4 regions of the Cellulosimicrobium sp. NPDC030954 genome follow, and region 4 is predicted to be linked to each of the others. Evidence: riboswitches for the same ligand, from Rfam matches in the RefSeq annotation. Region 4 holds a riboswitch; each other region holds the start of a gene.
What was found. A riboswitch is a leader RNA that binds a small molecule or an ion and turns the genes downstream of it on or off. The one in region 4 is predicted to bind thiamine pyrophosphate.
Positions count from the first base shown of each region.

Region 1 (5,339 bases), on a different contig from region 4:
CCCCGTCCACCCGCGCGCGCCCCACCACGTGGCGCGGATCCTGGGCGCGGACCGGCCCGACGTCGTGCACCTGCACATGGGCGTCCTCACCCCCTCGACGCAGGCGTCGCTGCGCACGGTGGTCCGGGCCGGGCTGCCCGCGGTGCTCACCGTGCACAGCGTGTGGGGCGGCGCCGAGCGGGCGTTCGCGGGGCTGGACCGCGTCGTGCGGTGGTCACGGTGGCCGGTGCTGTGGTCGGCGGTGAGCGAGCTGACCGCCGCTCCGCTGCGCCGCATCGTCGGCGACCACGGCGAGGTCGTGGTGCTGCACAACGGCCTCGACCTGGACGCGTGGCGCGTACCCCGCACCGAGCGCGCGGACCGCATGGAGGGCTCCGCCGTGCACGTCGTCGCCGCGACGCGGTTCGCCCCGCGCAAGCGCGTGCTGCCGCTCCTGGAGGTGGTGCGCGACGCCGTCGGGCGCCTCCCCGAGGGTGCGCTCCACGTGACGCTCGCCGGGGACGGCCCCGAGCTGGCCGACGCGCGGCGCTTCGTCGCGGAGCACGGGCTGGGGTCGGTCGTGTCGCTGCCGGGCCGCCTCGACGCGACCGGGCTCCAGCGCCTCTACGCACGGGCCGACGTGTTCGCCGCGCCCGCCGTGGAGGAGGCGTTCGGCATCGCCGCGCTGGAGGGCCAGGCCGCCGGTCTCGCGGTCCTGACGCGCTCGCAGTCGGGCGTCGCGGAACGCCTCACCGACGGCGTCGACGCGCTCCTCGCGGACGACGACGCCGGGCTCGCCGACGCGCTCGTGCGGCTCGCGACCGAGGACGGCCTGCTCGACCGGATCGTCGCGCACAACCGCGACGTGCCGTCGTCGGCGGGCTGGCCGCGCGTGCTCGCCGACGTGGAGCGCGCCTACGAACGGGCCGCGACGATCGTCGTCGATCGTCGGGCCCGTCCGTCCCGCTAGGGGGTCACTCCCACTCGATGGTGCCCGGGGGCTTGCTCGTGACGTCGAGCACGACCCGGTTGACCTCGGCCACCTCGTTGGTGATGCGCGTCGAGATGACGGACAGCACGTCGTAGGGCAGGCGCGTCCAGTCGGCCGTCATCGCGTCCTCGGACGAGACGGGGCGCAGGACGATCGGGTGGCCGTAGGTGCGGCCGTCGCCCTGGACGCCGACCGAGCGCACGTCGGCGAGCAGCACGACCGGGCACTGCCAGATCTCGTTGTCGAGACCCGCCTTCGTCAGCTCCTCGCGCGCGATCGCGTCCGCGGCGCGCAGCGTCTCGAGGCGGTCCGCCGTGACCTCGCCGACGATGCGGATGCCGAGCCCGGGGCCCGGGAACGGCTGGCGCGCGACGATCTCCTCGGGCACGCCAAGCTCGCGACCGACCGCGCGGACCTCGTCCTTGAACAGGGTGCGCAGCGGCTCGACGAGCGAGAACTGCAGGTCGTCGGGCAGACCGCCGACGTTGTGGTGGCTCTTGATGTTCGCCGCGCCCTCGCCGCCGCCCGACTCGACGACGTCCGGGTACAGCGTGCCCTGCACGAGGAACTTGACCTCGGCGCCGTGCTCGCCCGCGTCCTCGACGATCTGGCGCGCCGCGTCCTCGAACACGCGGATGAACTCGCGGCCGATGATCTTGCGCTTGGTCTCGGGGTCGCTGTGCCCGGCGAGCGCGGTGAGGAACCGCTCCTTCTCGTCGCGGATCACGAGGTTGACGCCGGTCGCCGCGACGAAGTCGCGCTCGATCTGCTCGACCTCGCCCGCGCGCATGAGCCCGTGGTCCACGTGCACGCACGTGAGCTGGTCGCCCACGGCGCGCTGCACGAGCGCGGCCGCGACCGCGGAGTCGACGCCGCCGGAGAGCGCGCAGATGACGCGCGCGTCGCCGACCTGGGCGCGGATCGCCGCGACCTGGTCCGCGATGACGTTGCCGGGCGTCCAGTCCGGGGCCAGCCCGGCGCCGTCGTACAGGAAGTGCTCCAGCACGGTCTGGCCGTGCGCGGAGTGCTTGACCTCGGGGTGCCACTGCACGCCGTAGAGGCGGCGCGTGGTGTTCTCGAACGCCGCGACGGGCGAGCCGGCCGACGTCGCGAGGACCTCGAACCCCTCGGGCGCGCGGTGCACCGCGTCGCCGTGGCTCATCCACGTGGTCTGGTTCTCCGGCGTGCCGTCGAGCAGCACGCCCGCGGCGCACACCTCGACCTCGGTCCCGCCGTACTCGCGCAGGCCCGTCTGGGCCACCTCGCCGCCGAGCGCCTTCGCCATGGCCTGGAAACCGTAGCAGATGCCCATGACGGGCACGCCGGCCTCGAACAGCGCCGGGTCGACGAACGGGGCGCCGGTCGCGTACACGGACGACGGACCACCCGAGAGGATGATCGCGACCGGGTCCTTCGCGAGCATCTGCTCGACCGTGAACGTGTGCGGCACGATCTCGGAGTAGACCTTGGCCTCGCGCACGCGGCGCGCGATGAGCTGCGCGTACTGGGCGCCGAAGTCGACGACGAGCACGGGGCGCGGGGTCGCGGCGACCTCGGCGGTGGTGGGGGTGTCGGGAGCGGTGGCGGGTGACGTCACCGCTCCAGGATAGTCGCCGCGCGGCGGGCGACCGTCACGCGTCTCAGGCGCCGGCGCGCTCGCCCGCTCGCGCGGCGGCTCGTCCTGCCACGCGCTCGCGCAGGGCGCGCGCGGCACGCTCCGGGTCCGGCGCCTGCGTGATCGCCCGCACCACGACGACGCGGTCCGCCCCGGCGTCGAGCACCGCGTCGAGCCGGTCCGGGTCCACCCCGCCGATCGCGAACCACGGCGTGCCCGGCCGCGTCGCGGCGACCGCGCGCAGCAGGTCGAGCCCGACGGCGGCACGCCCCGGCTTGGTGGGCGTCGCCCACAGCGGGCCCACGCAGAAGTAGTCGACGCCCGGGTCGGCCTCGGCCGCGGCCGCCTGCTCGGCCGAGTGCGTGGACCGGCCGAGCACGGGGTCCGGGCCCAGCAGGGCGCGCACCGCAGGCACCGGCAGGTCCCCCTGGCCCATGTGGACGACGGGCGCGCCCGCGAGCCGTGCGACGTCGGCCCGGTCGTTCACCGCCCACAGGGCGCCGTGCTCCGCCGCGACCCGCGCGACGAGCTCCTGGAGCTCGAGCTCGCGCGCCACGTCGAGCGTCTTGTCGCGCAGCTGGACCACGTCGACCCCGCCCGCGAGCGCCGCCCGCAGGAAGTCCTCGAGGTCGCCGCGCTCCTCGCGCGCGTCGGTGCACAGGTAGAGGCGCGCGTCGGCGAGGCGGGCGCGCGCGTCGTCCGGTGCCGGCACGACGGGGTGCGCGGGCGTGGCGAAGGTCTCGGTGCTCACCCGCCGGAGCCTAGCCGCGCCCGCTCCCCCGCGCGGGTACTGTGGCCGACAGCACGGGAGCCCCGCACGGGGCTGAGAGGGCGTCGGAGCCGACCGTCGAACCTGATCTGGGTCATGCCAGCGAAGGGAGCGCGCATGCACACCCCTGTCCGTCCCGAGCCCCGCCCGCCGGGAGCCGGTCCTGCCGTGCCCGACGGCGCGCGCGACGTCGTCGTCGTGGGCGGTGGGATCGTGGGGCTCGCCGTGGCGTGGCGCGCCGCGCGCGCCGGTCTGACGGTCACGGTGCTGGACCCGTCGCCGGGCGACGGCGCGACGCGCGCCGCCGCCGGCATGCTCGCCCCGGTCACGGAGGCCGACTTCGGCGAGGACGACGCGCTGCGCCTGCACCTCGCGGCCGCCGGAGCCTGGCCCGGCTTCGCCGCCGACCTGCGCGCCGCGACGGGGGCCGACGTCGGGCTGCGCACCGCAGGTACCCTCACCCTCGCGTACGACGCCGACGACCTCGCGCTGCTCCGCCGCGTCCTCGCCCTCCACGCGGCGCACGGCCTGGCCTCGCGCGAGCTCACCGTCGCCGACGCGCGCCGGCGCGAGCCGTACCTCGGCCCCCGGGTCGCGGGCGCGGCGTGGGCGCCCGCCGACCACGCGGTCGACCCCCGCGCGACGCACGCGGCGCTGCTCGGCGCGCTCGACGTCGCCCCCGGCGCGGGCTCCGGGGCGGGTGCGCCCGCGGGCGGGGACGGCCGTGCCGGGGTGCGCGCCGTCGTCGTGCGGGCGTCGGCGACGCGGCTCGCGGTCGACCCGGCCGGGCGCGTCGTGGGCGTGCACGACGACGGGGGCCGGCTCCACGCGGCCGGTGCCGTCGTCGTCGCGGCGGGCTGGGAGTCCGGCGCGCTGCTCGCGGACGTGCCAGGCGTCGTCGTACCGACGCGACCGGTCAAGGGGCAGACGCTGCGCCTCGACGCCGGGCCGGACCTCGCGCTGGAGCACGTGGTGCGCGGGGTCGTGCAGGGGCGGCCCGTGTACGTCGTGCCGCGCGACCCCGTACCCGACGGGCAGGGTCACGGCTGCGCGGGGCACCGGGAGGTCGTCGTCGGCGCGACGACCGAGGAGAACCCGGACGACCGCCGCGCGACCGCCGGCGGCGTCTTCGCCCTGCTGCGCGACGCGCGCGCCCTCCTGCCCGGGATCGACGAGGCCGCGCTCGTCGACGTGACCCCGCGTGCGCGGCCCGCGACCCCGGACAACCTGCCGCTCGTCGGCCCGACCGCCGTCCCCGGCCTGCACCTCGCGACCGGACACGGGCGCAACGGCATCCTCCTCGCGCCGCTCACCGCCGACGCGGTCGTCGCCGGCCTCACCGGCACCGCACTCCAGCCCACCGTCGCGGTCGCCCTCGCCCCGACCCGCACCGACCGCTTCGCCGAACCCGGGCTCTCTCCCCACGGCGCGCCCGACCTGGGGAACGATCCCGGGTTCGGCACCGGCCGGGCGGGCGCCTTCTCCACGACGACACCGAGGTGATTCCCGTGACCCCACCCGTTCCGACCGCGCTCGTCAACGGCGAGCCGTACCCGCTCGACGCGCCCGTGCACCTCGAGCAGCTCGTCGCGGCGCTCGTGCCCGCATACGTCGCCGACGGGACGCCGCAAGGCGTCGCCGTCGCCGTGGACGACGCCGTCGTGCCGCGCGGCTCCTGGGCGACGACCGTCGTCGCGCCCGGCGACCGCATCGAGATCGTGACCGCCGTCCAGGGCGGCTGAGGAGGACCCGTGACCACGACCGACACCACCCCGCGCCGCGCCGCGGAAGGCGACGGCCTCGCCGACGACCCGCTCGTCGTCGCCGGCACGACGATCGGCTCCCGCCTCGTCATGGGGACGGGCGGGGCGGCGAACCTGCTCACGCTCGAGGACGCGCTCGTCGCGTCGGGCACCGCGCTGACGACCGTCGCGATGCGCCGCGTCGCGGTGCGCGCGGGCGGCGATGCCAGCCCCGACGCCGGG
Region 1 covers NZ_JBVIFN010000001.1:858,558-863,896, reverse strand. The annotation lists gene ACZ402_RS03655 (glycosyltransferase family 4 protein) at 1-949, shown strand, start outside; gene guaA (glutamine-hydrolyzing GMP synthase) at 954-2,567, opposite strand; gene thiE (thiamine phosphate synthase) at 2,611-3,336, opposite strand; TPP riboswitch at 3,388-3,467, shown strand; gene ACZ402_RS03640 (FAD-dependent oxidoreductase) at 3,472-4,857, shown strand; gene thiS (sulfur carrier protein ThiS) at 4,863-5,096, shown strand; gene ACZ402_RS03630 (thiazole synthase) at 5,106-5,339, shown strand, end outside.
Region 1: it holds a riboswitch for thiamine pyrophosphate, as region 4 does, so the genes downstream of both, ACZ402_RS03640 (FAD-dependent oxidoreductase) here and ACZ402_RS12480 (thiamine ABC transporter substrate-binding protein) in region 4, are expected to answer to the same signal.

Region 2 (5,339 bases), on a different contig from region 4:
TCTCGGTGTAGCCCATGGCGACGAGCAGCTCGAAGAAGCGGCGCTTGCGCGCCGGGTCCATCGGTTCCGCGAGCGCCTGGTTGCCGTCGCGCAGGTCGACGGGGACCCACAGCGGCGCCTGGGTGAGGCGGCGCGAGGGCCACCGACGGTCGGGCAGCTCCGGCACCTCGACCCGCGCGTGGACGTCGGTGTAGCGGGACGACGGCATGCGCGAGGGTCGCTGGCGGTTCCAGGGGGACGCGGACGGGGCCGCGCTGCCGCCGGTCGAGGTGCCGGGGGTGCGCGTGGAAGTGAGAGCGGTCATGGTCTGGCTGTCCTTCGGGTCGCGCCCCGCGGGAGCGGGGCGGTGGGCGACCGGCGCGCGACGGTTCCCCACGGCGGGGAGCCGGTCCGGTCAGACCCCGCCGTGGCGCCGAAGGAGGAGCGCCGTCCAGGACATGACGGGTACGCTAGCGCGCGACAAGTCCTCAGACAACCTGAGAGGTGATCCATGACCGCGCTGCACCGGCGCCCCCTCGCGGACCAGGCGGCCGAGCTCCTGCTCGACCGCGTGCGGTCCGGCGTCTGGCCCCTCGACCACCGGCTCCCCGGCGAGCAGGCGCTCGCGACCGAGCTCGGCGTCGGACGCTCCACCGTCCGCGAGGCGATCCGCCAGCTCGCGGGGCGCGGCGTGCTCGACAGCCGGCAGGGGTCGGGCGTGTACGTCGTGTCGACCGACACCGCGGACGACTGGGACGAGGTGCTGCGCCGCGGGGAGATCATCGACGTGCTGGAGGTCCGCGCTGCCCTCGAGACCGAGGCTGCCGGCCTCGCCGCCGCGCGCCGCACCCCCGCGGACCTCCGTGCGATGACGACGGCGCTCTCCCGCCGCGGGCAGGTCCCGGCGACGTCGTCGGCCGCCGAGTACGTGGACGCGGACCTCGTCTTCCACCGGGCGGTCGTCGACGCCGCGCACAACGCGGTGCTCGGCGAGCTGTTCGCGACCTTCGTCCCGCGCCTGCGCCGCGCGATGGTCGTGATGGTCGACCTCGACCGCGCGGGCGAGGCGCACCGGCACGACCAGGACGCGCACGAGGCGATCCTCGACGCGGTGCGCGACCGCGACGCCGTCCGCGCGTCCGCGGCCGCGCGCGAGCACCTCGCAGCCGTCCACGCGAAGGTCGCCGGGCGCGGCCCCGGTGCGACGGGCGGCGAGCGGTGAGCGCCGAGGTCCTGTCCCTGCGCGGCGTCGACCTGGTGCGGGAGGGGCGGGCGATCCTCGGCGGCGTCGACCTCGTCGTCCGGGCGGGCGAGCACTGGGCGCTGCTCGGACCGAACGGCGCGGGCAAGAGCACGATCCTCGGGCTCTGCGGGGCGCGCCGCCACCCGACCCGGGGCACGGTCCACGTGCTCGGCGAGCGCCTGGGCCGCGTGGACATCCAGACCCTGCACCGCCGCATCGGCCACGTCGACCCGCGTCACGACCTGCGCTCGCCGCTGACCGTGCTCGAGGTGACCCTGACCGGCCTCACGGGGACCGTCGACTGGCGTCCCCGCTGGCAGCCGACCCCGGACGAGGTCACCCTCGCCCGGGGACTGGTCGCCGACCTCGGCCTCGCGCACCGCGCGCACGACCCCTGGCCGACGCTCTCCCAGGGCGAGCGCGGGCGGGCTCTCGTGGCGCGCGCGCTCCTGCCCGACCCCGCCCTCCTGCTGCTCGACGAGCCGTCGACCGGGCTCGACGTCGCCGCGCGCGAGCAGCTCCTCGAGACGCTCGACGCCGTGCGCGCGACCCGCCCGCACGTCGCCTCGGTGCTGGTGACGCACCACCTCGAGGAGCTGCCCACCACGACGAGCCACGCGCTCCTGCTCGCGCACGGCCGCGTCGTCGTCGCGGGAGCCGCCGAGGACGTGCTCGTCACGGAGCACGTCACGCGCTGCTTCGACCACCCGGTGCGCGTCGAGCGCCGGTTCGGGCGGTGGCACGCGACGGCCGGGCACACCCGCCCGCCCCGCCTGGTCGGGGACGACCCCGGCGGCGCCGCGGCGGTGTCGTCCACCGTCGTGGTCGGGGCGGCCGGGGGCGCCGGCCGACCCTAGGCTGGGGCCATGCACGCGATCGTGGCCCGCGCGGCGGGCGGCCCCGAGGTCCTCGACCACACCGAGCTGCCCGACCCCTCGCCGGGCCCCGGCCAGCTCCTCGTCCGGTCCGCCGTCGCGGGCGTGAACTTCATCGACACGTACAAGCGCTCGGGCGTGTACGCGACGGAGTACCCGCACGTGGTCGGCAGCGAGGGCGCGGGCGTGGTCGCCGAGGTGGGCGACGGCGTCGAGGGCTTCACCGTCGGCGACCGCGTCGTGTGGACCGAGGCGCCCGGGTCGTACGCGGACCTCGTCGTCGTGGACGCCGCCCAGGCGCTGCACGTCCCCGACGCCGTGTCGCTCGAGGACGCGACCGCCGTCGCGCTCCAGGGCCTCACCGCGCACTACCTGTGCACCTCGTCCTACCCGGTCCGCCCGGGCGACCGGGTGCTCGTGCACGCGGGCGCGGGCGGCGTCGGGCTGCTCCTGACGCAGATGCTCGTGGCGCGGGGCGCGCACGTGATCTCGACGGTCTCGACGCCCGAGAAGGCCGATCTGTCCCGCGGCGCGGGCGCCGAGCACGCGATCCAGTACACGGCGTTCGCGGACCTCACCGCGGAGCTGCCGGAGGTCGTGCGCGGGCTCACGGGCGGCGAGGGCGTCGCGGCGGTGTACGACTCGGTGGGCAAGGACACGTTCGACGCGTCGCTCGCGTCGCTGCGCCGTCGGGGCACGCTCGTGCTGTACGGCGGCTCGTCCGGGCAGGTCCCGCCGTTCGACCCGCAGCGGCTCAACGCAGGCGGGTCGCTCTTCCTCACGCGGCCCAAGCTCGCCGACCACACGGCGACGCGCGCGGAGCTCGTCGAGCGCGCGACGGAGGTCCTCGGCGCGGTCGCGGGCGGGACGCTGCACGTGCGCGTCGGCGCCACGTTCCCGCTCGCCGACGCCGCCGACGCCCACCGGGCGCTGGAGGGCCGCGCGACCACGGGCAAGGTCCTGCTCGTCCCCGACGCAGCGGCGCAGGCCACGAGCTCGGGCACCGCGTGAGCTGGGACTGGGTGCCCGCGCGGCCTGGCGAGGAGGACGGGTCCGACGGCGGGCCCTCCCCTGCCCTGCGCCCCGCCGTGACGGTCCTCGCCGTCCTGCTCGCCGCGGCGCTCGCCGTGTACTGGGTGACGGTCGGGCTGCGCCAGCAGGCGGACGCGTGCGTCGCCGACCGCCCCGCGGGCGTCGCGGCGCAGGACGTCGTGGCGACCTGGCGCTGGTGGCCGCCCGGCTACGACTGCGCCGTCGCGCAGCCGACGACGAGCGCCTGACCCGTTCCGCGCGGTCAGCCGGGCGCGACGGGCGACGTGGCGTGCAGGTGGTCGACCGGGCCCCGGCCCGTCCCGACCTGCAGCGCGGCACCCGACCGCAGCGCGCCGGTGAGCCACTCCTTCGCGTCGCGCGCGGCCGCCGCCCAGCCCTCGCGCTGCGGGCGCAGGGCCGCGAGCGCCGCGGAGAGCGAGCACCCCGTGCCGTGGGTGTGCGGGGTGTCGACGCGGGGCGCGTCGAACGTGGTGACCGCGGGTGAGGCACCGGGGACCGCGGCCGGCACGACGAGGGCGTCCGGCGACGTCTCGCCGGTGAGGTGCCCGCCCTTGAGCAGCACGACGGCGCCGCTCGTCGCCGCGTACGACGCGGCCTGGGCCAGCGCGTCGTCCCAGGTCGTGGCGACGTCGCGGCCCGCGAGGACGGCCAGCTCGGGCAGGTTGGGGGTGACGACGTCGGCCCGGGCCGCGAGGTCGCGCACCGCCTGCTCCGCGCCCGCGTCGAGCAGCCGGTGCCCCGACGTGGCGACCATGACGGGGTCGAGGACGACCCAGGGTCGCTGGAGCCCGGCGTCGGTCCGCGCGGCCGCGAGCACGTCGAGCCACGCCCCGATCTCGCGGGCGTTGGCCTCGTCGGCCACCATGCCGATCTTCACGGCGTCGATCTCGACGTCGTCGGACACGGCGTCGAGCTGCTCGCGCAGGAAGGCGGGCCCGGGGACGTGCACGGAGCGGACGCCGTGCGTGTTCTGCGCGACGAGCGCCGTCGTCACGGCCATGCCGTACGCGCCGTGCGCGGCGAAGGACTTGAGGTCCGCCTGGATGCCCGCGCCCCCGGTCGGGTCGGTCCCCGCGATCGACAGGACGCGCGGACGCGAGGGCCGCGCGCCAGGGCCGCCGTCCGGGCCGGGTGAGCGGCCGCCCGCGGGCCGACGGGCGCTGTCGCGCCGGGGTGCGGGGTCGTGCTGGGGCAGGGCGAGCGTCATCGCCGGACATCCCTTCGCTGGTACGAGCCAGAGCAGGTTCGACGGGTCTCATCTCAGCCCCGCGTCGGGGCACCCCGTGTCGCTCGCCATGCTACGTCCCGCGCGCCGGACGACCTCCCCCGGTCTCACGGGGACCGGCGGACGCGACGCACCGCGTCAGGCCTGGTGGATCGCCTCCCCCGCGATCTCGAGGCCGATCTTCTTGCCGACGAGGAACCCGCCGGTCTCGAGCAGCACGTTCCAGACCAGGCCGAAGCTCTCGCGGTCGATCTCGGCCGCGGCGTGGAAGCCGAAGATGTCGCGGCCGTAGGGGTCGCGGCGCGCGCCCCCGTACTGCATCGACAGCACGGTCCGGTGCGTGACGCCCCGGACCGTGAGCAGCCCCTCGACGAGGAACCGCCCGGCCTGCGCCGTCCGGGGTTGCACCCGCTCGGGCGCGAGCTCGGCGCGCTCGGGCGAGCGGTTCCGCAGACGCGCCCACGCGAGGATCTGGTCCTGCTGCTCGCCCTGCCAGCAGACCGAGGTGCTACGGAACTCGATCGTCGGGTAGGCGTCGACGTCGAGGAAGTCGGGGCTGCGCAGGTGCGCGTCGCGCTCCTCGTGGTGCGTCGTGAGGCTCGCGGTCTCGATCGTCGCGGAGACCGCCGAGGCGAGCGGGTCCTCGCCGACCAGGACGGTCGCGCGCGCCCGGGTGAACTCGCCCCGGACGGGCGACACCATCATGTGCATCCCGGTGAACCCGATGCGCTTGTGCGCCTCGTCCAGCGCGTAGGTGCCGGCCTCGGGAACGGTGAGGCCGTTCCACTGCCGGACAGGGCGGGCCGTCGTCATACGTCGCTCCCAGGCGTCGTCGAGCCGCGACGTCGGTGTCCGCCCGGTACTTGGTCAGGTGTCCAGCACAGCATCCCCGATGGGTGCGTGAAACTTCAACCAGATGGCGGGTGATCTCCCCCTCGCACGCGCCACCCGCGGACGCACGAGC
Region 2 covers NZ_JBVIFN010000007.1:221,473-226,811, reverse strand. The annotation lists gene ACZ402_RS15295 (2-isopropylmalate synthase) at 1-304, opposite strand, end outside; gene ACZ402_RS15290 (FadR/GntR family transcriptional regulator) at 491-1,201, shown strand; gene ACZ402_RS15285 (ABC transporter ATP-binding protein) at 1,198-2,079, shown strand; gene ACZ402_RS15280 (quinone oxidoreductase family protein) at 2,089-3,108, shown strand; gene ACZ402_RS15275 (hypothetical protein) at 3,105-3,377, shown strand; gene thiD (bifunctional hydroxymethylpyrimidine kinase/phosphomethylpyrimidine kinase) at 3,392-4,357, opposite strand; TPP riboswitch at 4,350-4,444, opposite strand; gene ACZ402_RS15265 (YceI family protein) at 4,514-5,188, opposite strand.
Region 2: it holds a riboswitch for thiamine pyrophosphate, as region 4 does, so the genes downstream of both, thiD (bifunctional hydroxymethylpyrimidine kinase/phosphomethylpyrimidine kinase) here and ACZ402_RS12480 (thiamine ABC transporter substrate-binding protein) in region 4, are expected to answer to the same signal.

Region 3 (5,339 bases), on a different contig from region 4:
AGCGCCAGGTGGGAGCGGCGCCCGGCCCCGCCGACGACGTGACGCCAGCCGCGTTCGGTGAGGAACCGGTGGTCGCCGCTCGCCGTGAGGCGCGTGCCGTCCGCGAGGGTCACGCGGTACGCGCGCTTGCGGGTGGTCCAGCGGTCGAGCACGCGCGTGCGCACGTAGCGCCGGTAGGCGCCGTGCGGCGCGGTCCCCACGATCTCGTCGCCGACGCGCAGCTCGCCGATCGGCCGCTGCGTGCCGTCGGCGAGCAGCACCGGCGTCGACGGCGCGAGGCAGTAGGAGCAGGCGTGGCTGCAGCCGCGGTACGGGTTGACCGTCCAGCGGAACGGCATGCGCGACATCGCCGGGACCTTCGACAGCGCGCTCTTGGCCGTCACCTCGTGGAACGTGATGCCCGCGAACTCGGGCGTGCGCACGCTGCGCACGAGGCCCGCCCGCTCCAGCCCCGGGAGAGCGCCGTCGTCCGCGCCGAGCGCCTGTCCGTCCCACCTCACCCGCACATTCGAACAGGTGTTCGATTCGACGTCAAGCCCCGGGGACGGCCGCCCGCCCGACGCCTACCCCCGCGTCCCCGGCGACCCACGCCTTGAGCAGGGAAAGGTTCGCGAGCGGCACGTGGTGCCCGATCCGCGGGTGGTCCAGCGTCACCCCGACGACGCCGGCCGCACCGAAGGAGGCGAGGTAGTCGATCGCGGCCGGCACCGGGACCGCGAGGAGCGGCACGGCGTCGCCCTCTGCGGCGAGCCCGAGGGCCAGCGCGGCCTCCTTCGCGCGGCCGGCGCTGCTGTAGAGGCAGATCATCGGCCCCTGGGCGGCGGCCACCGCGTACGGGCGGGGCCGGTCCTCGGGGCCGCGCGCGATGAAGAACCAGGTGTCGAGCCGGGCCGCCTGCCGCCAGAGGTCGATCTGCGCCGTCGTGTCTCCGGCGGGCGCCGACCGGACGGCCTCGTCGAGGCGGTCGAGCTCGGCGACCGCCGCAGGGTCGTTGTCCGTGGTCATGCCGCCACGCTCTCATGCCCCGACGGCCCGTCCCGCTGGCTGAGACGCCGGGATTGTCCGGGCCGCGCCGAGGGCCTAGGGTCGGGCCGAACGCCCCCGGGGAGCGCACGAGCGCTGAGAGTGCAGGCCGGACACCCGTCCCTCCTGCAGACCCGTGGAACCTGATCTGGTTCGTACCAGCGAAGGGAGCAGGGCCGACGTCACCGTCCCCTGCGCGCTCGTGCCCGCGCGCCCGCGCCGTGCCGTGCGCGCGGGCCCGGCGGTGGCGCGCCGTCGTGCACCCCTCGCCCCGGGGGCCCGACGGAGGGAACCCGCATGGCCGAGCCCCGCACCACCCCGCAGCAGGCGACCCGGAGCGCCGCCGTACCCACCGACCAGCCGCCCGCCGGGTCGGCCGGCGTGTCGCCCGGCGTGTCGGGCGGCGGGGCGCCCGGTCCCGCGGTCCGCCCGACCGGGCGCCCCGCGCCACGTCGCGGGCTGACGCTGCACGAGACGGTGCTGATCGCCGTCCTCGGCGTCGTCTTCGGGTTCGTGTACTGGGCGTTCGTCCAGCTCTGGGCCCCGCTCCAGCTCGCGATGGGCCCCCTCGCGGACCTCGCCGCGAACGTCCTCGCGGGCGCGTGGATCGTCGTCGGCCCCCTGGCCACGTACATCGTGCGCAAGCCGGGGGTCGGCATCCTCGCCGAGACCCTCGCCGCGCTCGTCGAGGTCGTCTTCCTCGCCTCCCCCGCGGGGCCGCTGCTGCTCGTCGTGGGCCTGGTCCAGGGCGTCGGCGCCGAGCTGCCGTTCGCGCTCACGCGCTACCGCCGGTTCGGCTGGTGGGTGTTCGTCGCGTCGGGCGTGAGCGCCGCGCTCGTCACGTTCGCGTTCAACGCCGTGCGCTTCGGCTGGCTCGGTCAGGACTACGCGATGCTCCGGCTCGGGATCCAGGTCGTGTCGTGCATCGTGCTGTGCGGCCTCGCGGCCCGCCTCCTCGGCGACTCGCTCGCCCGCACGGGCGCCCTCGACGCGTTCGCGATCGGCGCGGCCCGCCGTGGGTGAGGCGACCGCGCACGTGGCTGACGTGACCGCGCACGCGCGCGACGTTCCCGACGCTGTCACAGCCGCCGACGTGACCGTGCACCTCGGGCACCACGGCACCCGGGTGCTCGACGGCGTCGACGTCACCGTCCCGGCCGGGACGAGCCTGCTGGTCCTCGGCCCCTCCGGGTGCGGGAAGTCGACCTTCCTGCGCGCGCTCGTCGGCGTCGTCCCGCACACCCTCCCGGGCGCCGTCCTGGGCGGCCTCCGCGTGACCGGCGCCGACCCGCGCGAGGTGCCTCCGCCCGCGCTCGCCGCCCGCGTCGGCCTCGTCCAGCAGCGGCCCGGCGACCAGCTCTGCCTGGCGCGAGTGGACGAGGAGCTGCGGTTCGCGCTCGAGAACCGCGGTGCCGACCCCCGCAGCATGGACGCCCGCGCGACCGCGGCGCTCACCGCCGTCGGCGCCGCGCACCTGCACGACCGCCCGACCCACGCGCTGTCGGGCGGCGAGGCCCAGCGCGTCGCGGTCGCCGCGGCGCTCGTCGCCGAGCCGGAGCTCCTCGTCCTCGACGAGCCCACCGCGCTGCTGGACCCCGCCGCCGCCCACGACGTCGGGGCCCTCGTCGCCCGCCTCGCGCGCCGACCCGGACCCGGGGACGGTCACGACGCCGCGCCGCGGCACCGCTCGGTCGTGCTCGTCGAGCACCGCCTGGACGACCTGGGCACGCTGCCGGACGCGACCCTGGTGCTCGGGCGCGACGGCAGGGTCGTCGCGCACGGCCCCACCGACCGCGTCCTGCGCGAGCACGCGCACGACCTCGCCGGGCTGGGGTGCTGGCTGCCCCTCGCCGTCCGCCTCGAGCAGGCGGGCGCCCCGGGGCCGCTCGGCTCCCCCGAGGCCGACGACTGGCTGGCCGACCTCGCGCGGTCCTCGCCCGCGCGCCCCACCACCGACCCGGCCGTGACCCCGGCCGGCGCGGCGCGCCCCGTGGCGCTCCGGGCCCGCGGCCTCGCCGTCCATCGGGGCGGACTCCGCGCGGGGCGGTCCCGGCACGGCGGCCCGGACGTCGTGCGCGACGTGGACCTCGACGTCCGCGCGGGCGAGGTGCTCGCCGTCGTCGGGCCCAACGGGGGCGGCAAGTCGACGCTCCTGCGCGGCATGGCCGGGCTCGAGCGCACCACGGGCGAGGTCGCGACCGCGACCGGCGAGCCCGTCGCGATGGTGTTCCAGGACCCCGAGCACCAGCTCGTCGCCCGCACGGTGCGCGAGGAGGTCGCCTGGTCGGCGCGGCTCGCCCGCCTCGACGACGTCGACGCGCGCGTCGACCGGGAGCTCGCCGCGTTCGGGCTCGCGCGCCTCGCCGACGCGAACCCGTACCGGCTCTCGGGCGGCGAGCAGCGGCGCCTGTCCCTGGCGACAGCGACCGTCCTGGACCCGCCGGTCCTCCTCGCCGACGAGCCCACGTTCGGGCTGGACCGGGCCCAGGCCGCCGCGGTCGCCCGCGTCCTGCGGGAGCGCGCCGACGCGGGCGGTGCGGTGGTCGTCGTCTCGCACGACCTCTCGCTCGTCGCGGCGGTCGCCGACCGGGTCGCCGTGGTCGTCGGCGGCACCCTCGCGACGGTCGCCGAGCCGTCGACGGTCCTCGCCGACGACGCGCTGTGCGCGCTCGCGGGCCTGCGCCGGTCCCCGCTGCTCGACTGGTGGGCACGCGTGGGCCGCGGTCGCGGCCTCGACCCGGGCGCGCTCGTCCGTGCGCTCGACGCCGCGTGCGACACCCGGCACGACGTCGTGCGCGACGTCGTGCCGGGCGCCGATCCCGGGACCGCGAGACTCCCCGCGCCCACGGCCGCGGTCGCCGCGGAGGTCGCCCCGTGACCGGTCACCGCCCGACGGCCCTCGAACGGTGGAACCCGACGGTCAAGCTCGCGACGGTGCTCGTCGTCTCGACGGCCGCGCTGCTCGTCACCGACCCGGTCACGCCCGCGACCGGCTGGGTGCTCACGGTCGCCGCGCTGCTGACGCTCGGACGCGTTCCCGTCCGGACCCTCGCGCTCGCCCACGTCCCGTTCGTGGTGTTCGCGACGAGCCTCCTGGTGGTCAACGTCGTCACCCGGCCCGGGGGCGCCGCGGTCCCGCTGGGTCCGTTCACCGTCGGCGCGGACGGCCTGACCATCGGCGCGGCGCTCGCGCTGCGCACGCTGCTCGTCGGCGCGCTGTCCCTCGCGCTCGTCCTGACGACCGACCCCGTGCGCCTCATGACGAGCCTGCACCAGCACGCGCGCCTGCCCGCGACCTGGACGTTCGCGGTGCTCGCCGCGCACCGGCTCCTCGTCGAGCTCCCCGACGCGTGGCACACGATCCGCTGCGCCCAGGCGGTCCGCGACCCCCGGCGCCGGCCGGGCCGGCTCCCCCGGTCGCCACGGTCGCTCGGCGCGGCCGCCTTCGCGCTGCTCGTCGGGGCGGTGCGCCGGTCCGAGCGGCTGACGGTCGCGCTCGAGTCGCGCGGGCTGGGCTGCGGCCCCCGGACGTCCTCGCGGCCCGTCCCGCTCGGCGTGCCCGACGTCGTCGCGGCGGGCGCCGTCCTGGCCGTCGCCGGCGCGGTGGTCGCGGCGGGCGTCCTCGGGGGGTGGGTGACCGGGATCGGCGCGCTCACCGCGTGAGGCGACACCGCCGTCGACGCGCCCGGGCAAGCCCGCCGGGCCGACCTACCGGCCGAGCCGCCTCACACGGGCTCGACGACCGTTCCCTCGCCCGGGACCCCGAGCGCGACGCCGCGGACGCCCGCGTCGCGCCCGTGCTCGCGGTAGGCGCGGAACGCGAGCGGCACGCCCCGCGCGGCGTGCGCGTCGGGACCGTCCATGGCCTGCACGTGCACGTGCGGCTGCGTCGAGTTCCCCGAGTTCCCGCACCGACCCACCACGTCGCCCGTCGTCACCCGCTGCCCGGGGCGCACCTCGACCGACCCCCGACGCAGGTGGGCCAGGACCACGAACACGCCCGGGACGTCGAGCGCGACCACCACGTGGTTCCCCGCGAGCGCCGCGCGGCCGGCACGCGCCCGGGACGCCTGCGTGAGCGCGTACCCGAGCAGCGCGAACGGCGAGCGCCGGGCCTCGTGGTCGGGCTCGCCGTCGTGCGCCGCGACGACCGTGCCCGCGCCGGGCGCGAGGACGGGCAGGCCGAAGCCGAGGAACCGTTCGGGCGGCTCGGTGCCGAGCACGGTGCGCCAGTCGCGCACGTCCGCGGTGCGGCGCCCGCGGACCGCGACGAAGTCGATCGCGTAGGTGGTGGCGAACAGGTGCGTCCCGTGGCT
Region 3 covers NZ_JBVIFN010000004.1:90,079-95,417, reverse strand. The annotation lists gene ACZ402_RS10210 (Rv2578c family radical SAM protein) at 1-500, opposite strand, end outside; gene ACZ402_RS10205 (hypothetical protein) at 532-1,005, opposite strand; TPP riboswitch at 1,093-1,212, shown strand; gene ACZ402_RS10200 (ECF transporter S component) at 1,321-2,046, shown strand; gene ACZ402_RS10195 (ABC transporter ATP-binding protein) at 2,060-3,901, shown strand; gene ACZ402_RS10190 (energy-coupling factor transporter transmembrane component T family protein) at 3,898-4,686, shown strand; gene ACZ402_RS10185 (peptidoglycan DD-metalloendopeptidase family protein) at 4,749-5,339, opposite strand, start outside.
Region 3: it holds a riboswitch for thiamine pyrophosphate, as region 4 does, so the genes downstream of both, ACZ402_RS10200 (ECF transporter S component) here and ACZ402_RS12480 (thiamine ABC transporter substrate-binding protein) in region 4, are expected to answer to the same signal.

Region 4 (5,339 bases):
GTGCGGAACACGCGCCCGGGGGCGGCGCCGAGCGTCGCGGCGGCCTCGCGCAGGCGCGGGTCGATCGCGCGCAGCGTCGGCAGGACCGTGCGCACGACGAGCGGGATCGCGACGACCGCCTGCGCGATCGGCACGAGGAGTCCCGACGTGCGCAGGTCGACGTCGAGGCCGAGCGGCCGGTCGAGCGTGAGGAGGAAGCCGAAGCCGACGGTCACCGCGGAGACCCCGAGCGGGAGCATGAACACCGAGTCGAGCACCGAGATCGCGCGCCGACCGCCGCGCGAGCGCGGGCGCCGGGACACGACGAGCGCCACGAGGCCGCCGATCACGACGGCGAGCAGGGTCGCGAGCGCGGCGGTGCGCAGCGAGTTCCCGGCCGCCTCCCACACGGTGACGGACAGCGCGTTGCGCCCGCCCGTCGTGCCGAGGTTCGCGTAGTTGTCGAGGCCCCAGCCGCCGCCCGGGACGCGGAACGAGCGCACGACGAGCGTGCCGAGCGGCAGGCCGACGAGCACGACGACCACGGCCGCCGTGAGCGCCGCCGGGGCGAGGTCGCCCGTCGGGCGGCCGTCGCGCCACAGCCGCAGCGGGTGCGCGGACGACGTGGAGGACGAGAGGTTCAGGGCTCGCTCGCGCCGCGCCCGCGTGCGGTTCGCGACGGTGAGCGCCGCCGCGACGACGACGAGCTGCACGACGGACAGCACCGCCGCGGTGCGCAGGTCGAGGAACTGGGTGGTCTGGATCCAGATCTCCGTCTCGATGGTCCCGTAGCGGATGCCGCCGAGCACGAGCACGACGCCGAACGCCGTCGCGCAGAAGAGGAACACGATCGACGCGGCGCTCGCGATCGCGGGAGTCAACGCCGGGAGGGTCACGGTGCGGAACGCGCGCCACGGCGTCGCGCCGAGCGCCCGGGCGGCCTGCTCGGCGCGCGGGTCGAGGTGCTCCCACAGCCCGCCGACCGTGCGCACGACGACCGAGTAGTTGAAGAACACGAGCGCGACGACGATCGCCGCGAACGTCTCGTCGAGCCGCAGGAACCCGAGCGGGCCGCCCTGCACGAGCAGCGACCGGAACGCGACGCCCACGACGACGGTCGGCAGCACGAACGGCACCGTGACGAGCGCGCGCACGACCCGTCGCCCGGGGAACCGGCACCGGTACAGCACGTACGCCCCGGGCACGCCGAGCAGCACGGAGAACGCCGTGCCGAGCACGGCCTGCCACAGCGTCAGCCCGAGGATCCGCCACGTCCGCGGCTGGGAGAAGACCTCCGCGAACCCCGACAGGTCGAGCCCGCCGTCGTCCCCGACGAACCCGCGCGCCACGAGCGTGACGACCGGCCACGCGAAGAACACCCCGAGGAACAGCAGCGGCACCGCCGCCGCGATCCCCCACAGCACCCCGCGCCCGACGCTGCCCCGCCGGACCGCGCGGCCCCTCACCACGGCTCTACCTCGGCGGACCAGGGCTCTACCTCGCGAGGTAAAGCCCTGGTCATGCCCGCCGGCGGACCGGAGACGCGGGTCAGTCGACGACCGTGGCCGTCCATGCCTTGATCCACTCGTCACGGTGCGCCGAGATGTCGGCGGGCGCGACCTCGAAGGGCTCGTCGGCGAGCGGGGCGAACTCGGCCCAGCCGTCGGGGAGCGCGACGGAGTCGTCGGCGGGGTACATGTACATCTGGCCGGGCACGTCGGCCTGGAACGCCTCGCTCACGAGGAAGTCCACGAGCTGCTGCGCGCCCTCGGGGTTCTTCGCGTTCGCGAGCACGCCCGCGTACTCGACCTGGCGGAAGCACGTGTCGAGCAGCGCACCCGTGGTCGACTCGGAGCCGTCCTCGGTGAGCGTGAACGCGGGCGACGTCGAGTACGACAGCACGAGCGGGCGCGGCCCGGCGCCCTCGGAGCCGGAGAAGTCGACGTAGTACGCGTCGGACCAGCCGTCGACGACCTTCACGCCGTTGGCGCGCAGGTCGGCCCAGTAGTCCTCCCAGCCGTCCTCGCCGAACGCGCCGACGGTCGCGAGGAGGAACGCGAGGCCGGGCGACGACGTCGCCGGGTTGGTCACGACGAGGAGGTCCTCGTACTCCGGCTTCGCGAGGTCCTCGAGCGACACCGGCTCGGGGATGCCCGCGTCGGCGAACCAGGTGTGGTCGACGTTGACGCAGACGTCGCCGAGGTCGACGGGCGTCAGCTCTCCCCCGTCCCCCACCGCGTACTGCGCCGCGGAGTCGGACAGTCCGTCCGGCGTGTAGGGCGCGAGCACGCCCTCGTCGATCGCGCGCGAGGCGAACGTGTTGTCGATCCCGAACACGACGTCGCCCAGCGGCGAGTCCTTGGTGAGGATCAGCTGGTTGACGAGCGCGCCGCCGTCGCCCGGCGCGACCTGCTCCACGGTGAGCCCGCTCTCCTCCTCGAACGCGGCGAGCACCTCGTCGCTCACGGCGAAGGAGTCGTGGGTGACCAGGGTGACCGTGCCCCCGGCGCCCGACGACGCGTCGTCGCCTCCCGAGCCTGACGTCGCGTCGTCGCCGCTGCCGCACGCGGCGAGCGCGAGGAGGGCGAGGGTCGTGCCCGCGCCCGTGACGAGGGTGCTCCGGCGGGTGCGGGCGGTCGTGCGCTGCATGTGTCCTCCCAGGACGTTCAGGAGGGGTCCACCGACCCGTGCGACCCGTGCTCCGGCGAGCGCGGGAGACCGCACGAGCAGGTGATCGAGATTCCCGACTTCCTCCACCGGTGCTAACCGGATCAGGTTCGAGGGTCTGCGGTGGTCCGCACTCTCAGCTCCTCCAGGAGCTCCCCTGTCGTTCACGTCGAGCCTACACCGGGCCGCCCCTGGGGAATCCCCCTGAGAGAACCCTGAGAGCGGCGCCGCACCGACCAGGGAGGGGTCCGGGCCGGTCCCCGATGCCCGGGGGCGCACCCCCGCGGGAGGGTCGAGACGACCGGACCGGGGCCCCCGGCCGACGACGCAGGAGGGGAAGGACCGATGAGCAGCAGACCTGGGATGACGGGTGCGACGACGACCGTCGCGACGTCCACCGAGAACGCCGAGAACGCCGAGAACGCCGCGGGAGCCGCCGGGACCACGCCGGAGCGGCCCGTGATCGCCACCGCACGGGGGCTCGTGAAGACCTACGGGCGCGGCGAGGCCGCGGTCCGCGCCCTGGACGGCGTCGACGTCGACCTCGAACGCGGACGCCTCACGGCGATCATGGGCCCGTCCGGGTCGGGCAAGTCGACCCTCATGCACTGCCTCGCCGGGCTGGACTCCCCCACGGCGGGGACCGTCGTCGTGGACGGCGAGACGGTCTCGGCGATGAGCGAGCGACGGCTGACGCGGCTGCGACGCACGCGCATCGGGTTCGTCTTCCAGTCGTTCAACCTCGTGCCGACGCTCACGGCGGAGGAGAACATCGTGCTCCCGCTCGCCGTCGCGCGCCGGCCCGTGGACCGGGCGTGGTTCGACCGCGTCGTCGACGCCGTCGGCCTGCGCCCGCGGCTCGGGCACCGCCCGGCGGAGCTCTCGGGCGGGCAGCAGCAGCGCGTCGCGTGCGCGCGGGCGCTCGTGTCCCGGCCGGCGGTCGTGTTCGCGGACGAGCCGACCGGCAACCTCGACTCGCGCGCCGCCGCGGAGGTGCTCGGCTTCCTGCGCGCCTCGGTGGACGACCTCGGCCAGTCCGTCGCCATGGTCACGCACGACCCGACGGCGGCGTCGTACGCGCACCGCGTGCTGTTCCTCGCGGACGGGCGCCTCGTGACCGAGCTGCGCGACCCGACGCCGCAGGCCGTCCTCGACACGCTCGGCGCCCTCACGCCGGCGGCGTCGGCGGGCGCGCACGCCGCACCGGTCACCCACGAACCGGCGGCCGTCCGATGATGGGCCGGATCGCGCTGCGCGGCGTGCGCGCGCACGGCGCACAGCTCGTGCTGTCCGTGCTCGCGGTGACGATCGGCGTCGCGTTCGTCACCGGCACGTTCGCGCTCCGTGCGATGCTCGCCTCGACGTTCGACGGCATCGTCGCGTCGTCGATCCAGGCGGACGCGTACGTGCGCGGCGCCACCACCGCCGGGTCCGCGCTCGAGTCGTCGTCCGCGCAGCTCGGCGGCGCACGGAGCCTCGTCCCGGCGGACCTGGCCGGCACGCTCGACGCGCGGGACGACGTCGACCTCGCGCTCGCGGAGGTGAGCGGCCCCGCCGTCCTGGTGGGCGCCGACGGCACCGCGGTGCTGAGCACCCAGGCGCCGAGCATGGCGATCGGGTACGACCCGCGCGACCCCGGGCCGCGCGTGGTCGACGGCCGCGCGCCGGAGGACGGCGCCGAGGTCGCGCTCGAGTCCGCGACGCTCGAGGCGTCGGGGCTCGCCGTGGGCGACACGACCGACGTCGTGCTCGGCGACGCGGTGCGGCCCGTGCGCGTGGTCGGCGAGCTCTCGCTGTCCGCGCCCATGGCGGGTGCGACGATCGTCCTGCTCGACACGACGACCGCCGCGATGACGTACGCGCCGGACGGCATGGTGCCGTCGATCGCCCTGTACGCCGCCGACGGCGTCTCGCCCGAGACGCTGCGCGACGCCGTCGCGGCGGCGCTCCCCGGCGACGCCGAGGCCGTGACGGGCGCGGAGCTGCGCGACGAGACGAGCAGCGCCATCGCCGACCAGCTCGGCTTCGTCTCGACGTTCCTGCTCGTGTTCGCCGGGCTCGCGCTGTTCGTCGGTACGTTCATCATCACCAACACGTTCGCGATGCACGTGCGCCGCCGCACGCGGGAGCTCGCGCTCCTGCGCGCCGTCGGGGTGTCGCCCGCGCAGGTGTTCGCCTCGGTGCTGGGACAGGCCGCCGTCGTCGGGGTCGTCGGCGCGGTGCTGGGCGTCGCGGCCGGGTTCGGGCTCGCCGAGCTCGCGCGGAGCGGGCTCGGCGCGGTGGGCATGGAGCTGGCCGGGTCGCTGCCCGTGACGACCGCCGGGATCGTGGTCCCGCTCGTCGTCGGGGTCGTGGTGTCCGTCGTCGCAGCGGCCCTGCCCGCGCGGCACGCGGCGCTCGTCCGGCCCGTGGAGGCGATGCGGGCCGACGTCGTGCGTCCCGCCGGCCCGGGCGTCGCCCGGGTGGTCGCGGGGGCGCTGGCCCTGCTCGCCGGCACCGGGCTCGTGGTGGGTGCCGCGGCGGTGGGGAGCGGCGGGGCGCCGCTCCTCGGGCTCGGCGCGGTCGGGGTGATCGCGGGCGTGCTGCTGCTCTCCCCGCTCGCGGTCGGTCCCGTGCTCGGGGTCCTCGCCGCGCCGTTCGTCGCGCTCGTCCGGCCGCTCGGCGGGCTCGCGCGCGGCAACGTGACGCGCCAG
Region 4 covers NZ_JBVIFN010000005.1:225,557-230,895, reverse strand. The annotation lists gene ACZ402_RS12485 (ABC transporter permease) at 1-1,448, opposite strand, end outside; gene ACZ402_RS12480 (thiamine ABC transporter substrate-binding protein) at 1,528-2,628, opposite strand; TPP riboswitch at 2,711-2,815, opposite strand; gene ACZ402_RS12475 (ABC transporter ATP-binding protein) at 2,992-3,882, shown strand; gene ACZ402_RS12470 (ABC transporter permease) at 3,879-5,339, shown strand, end outside.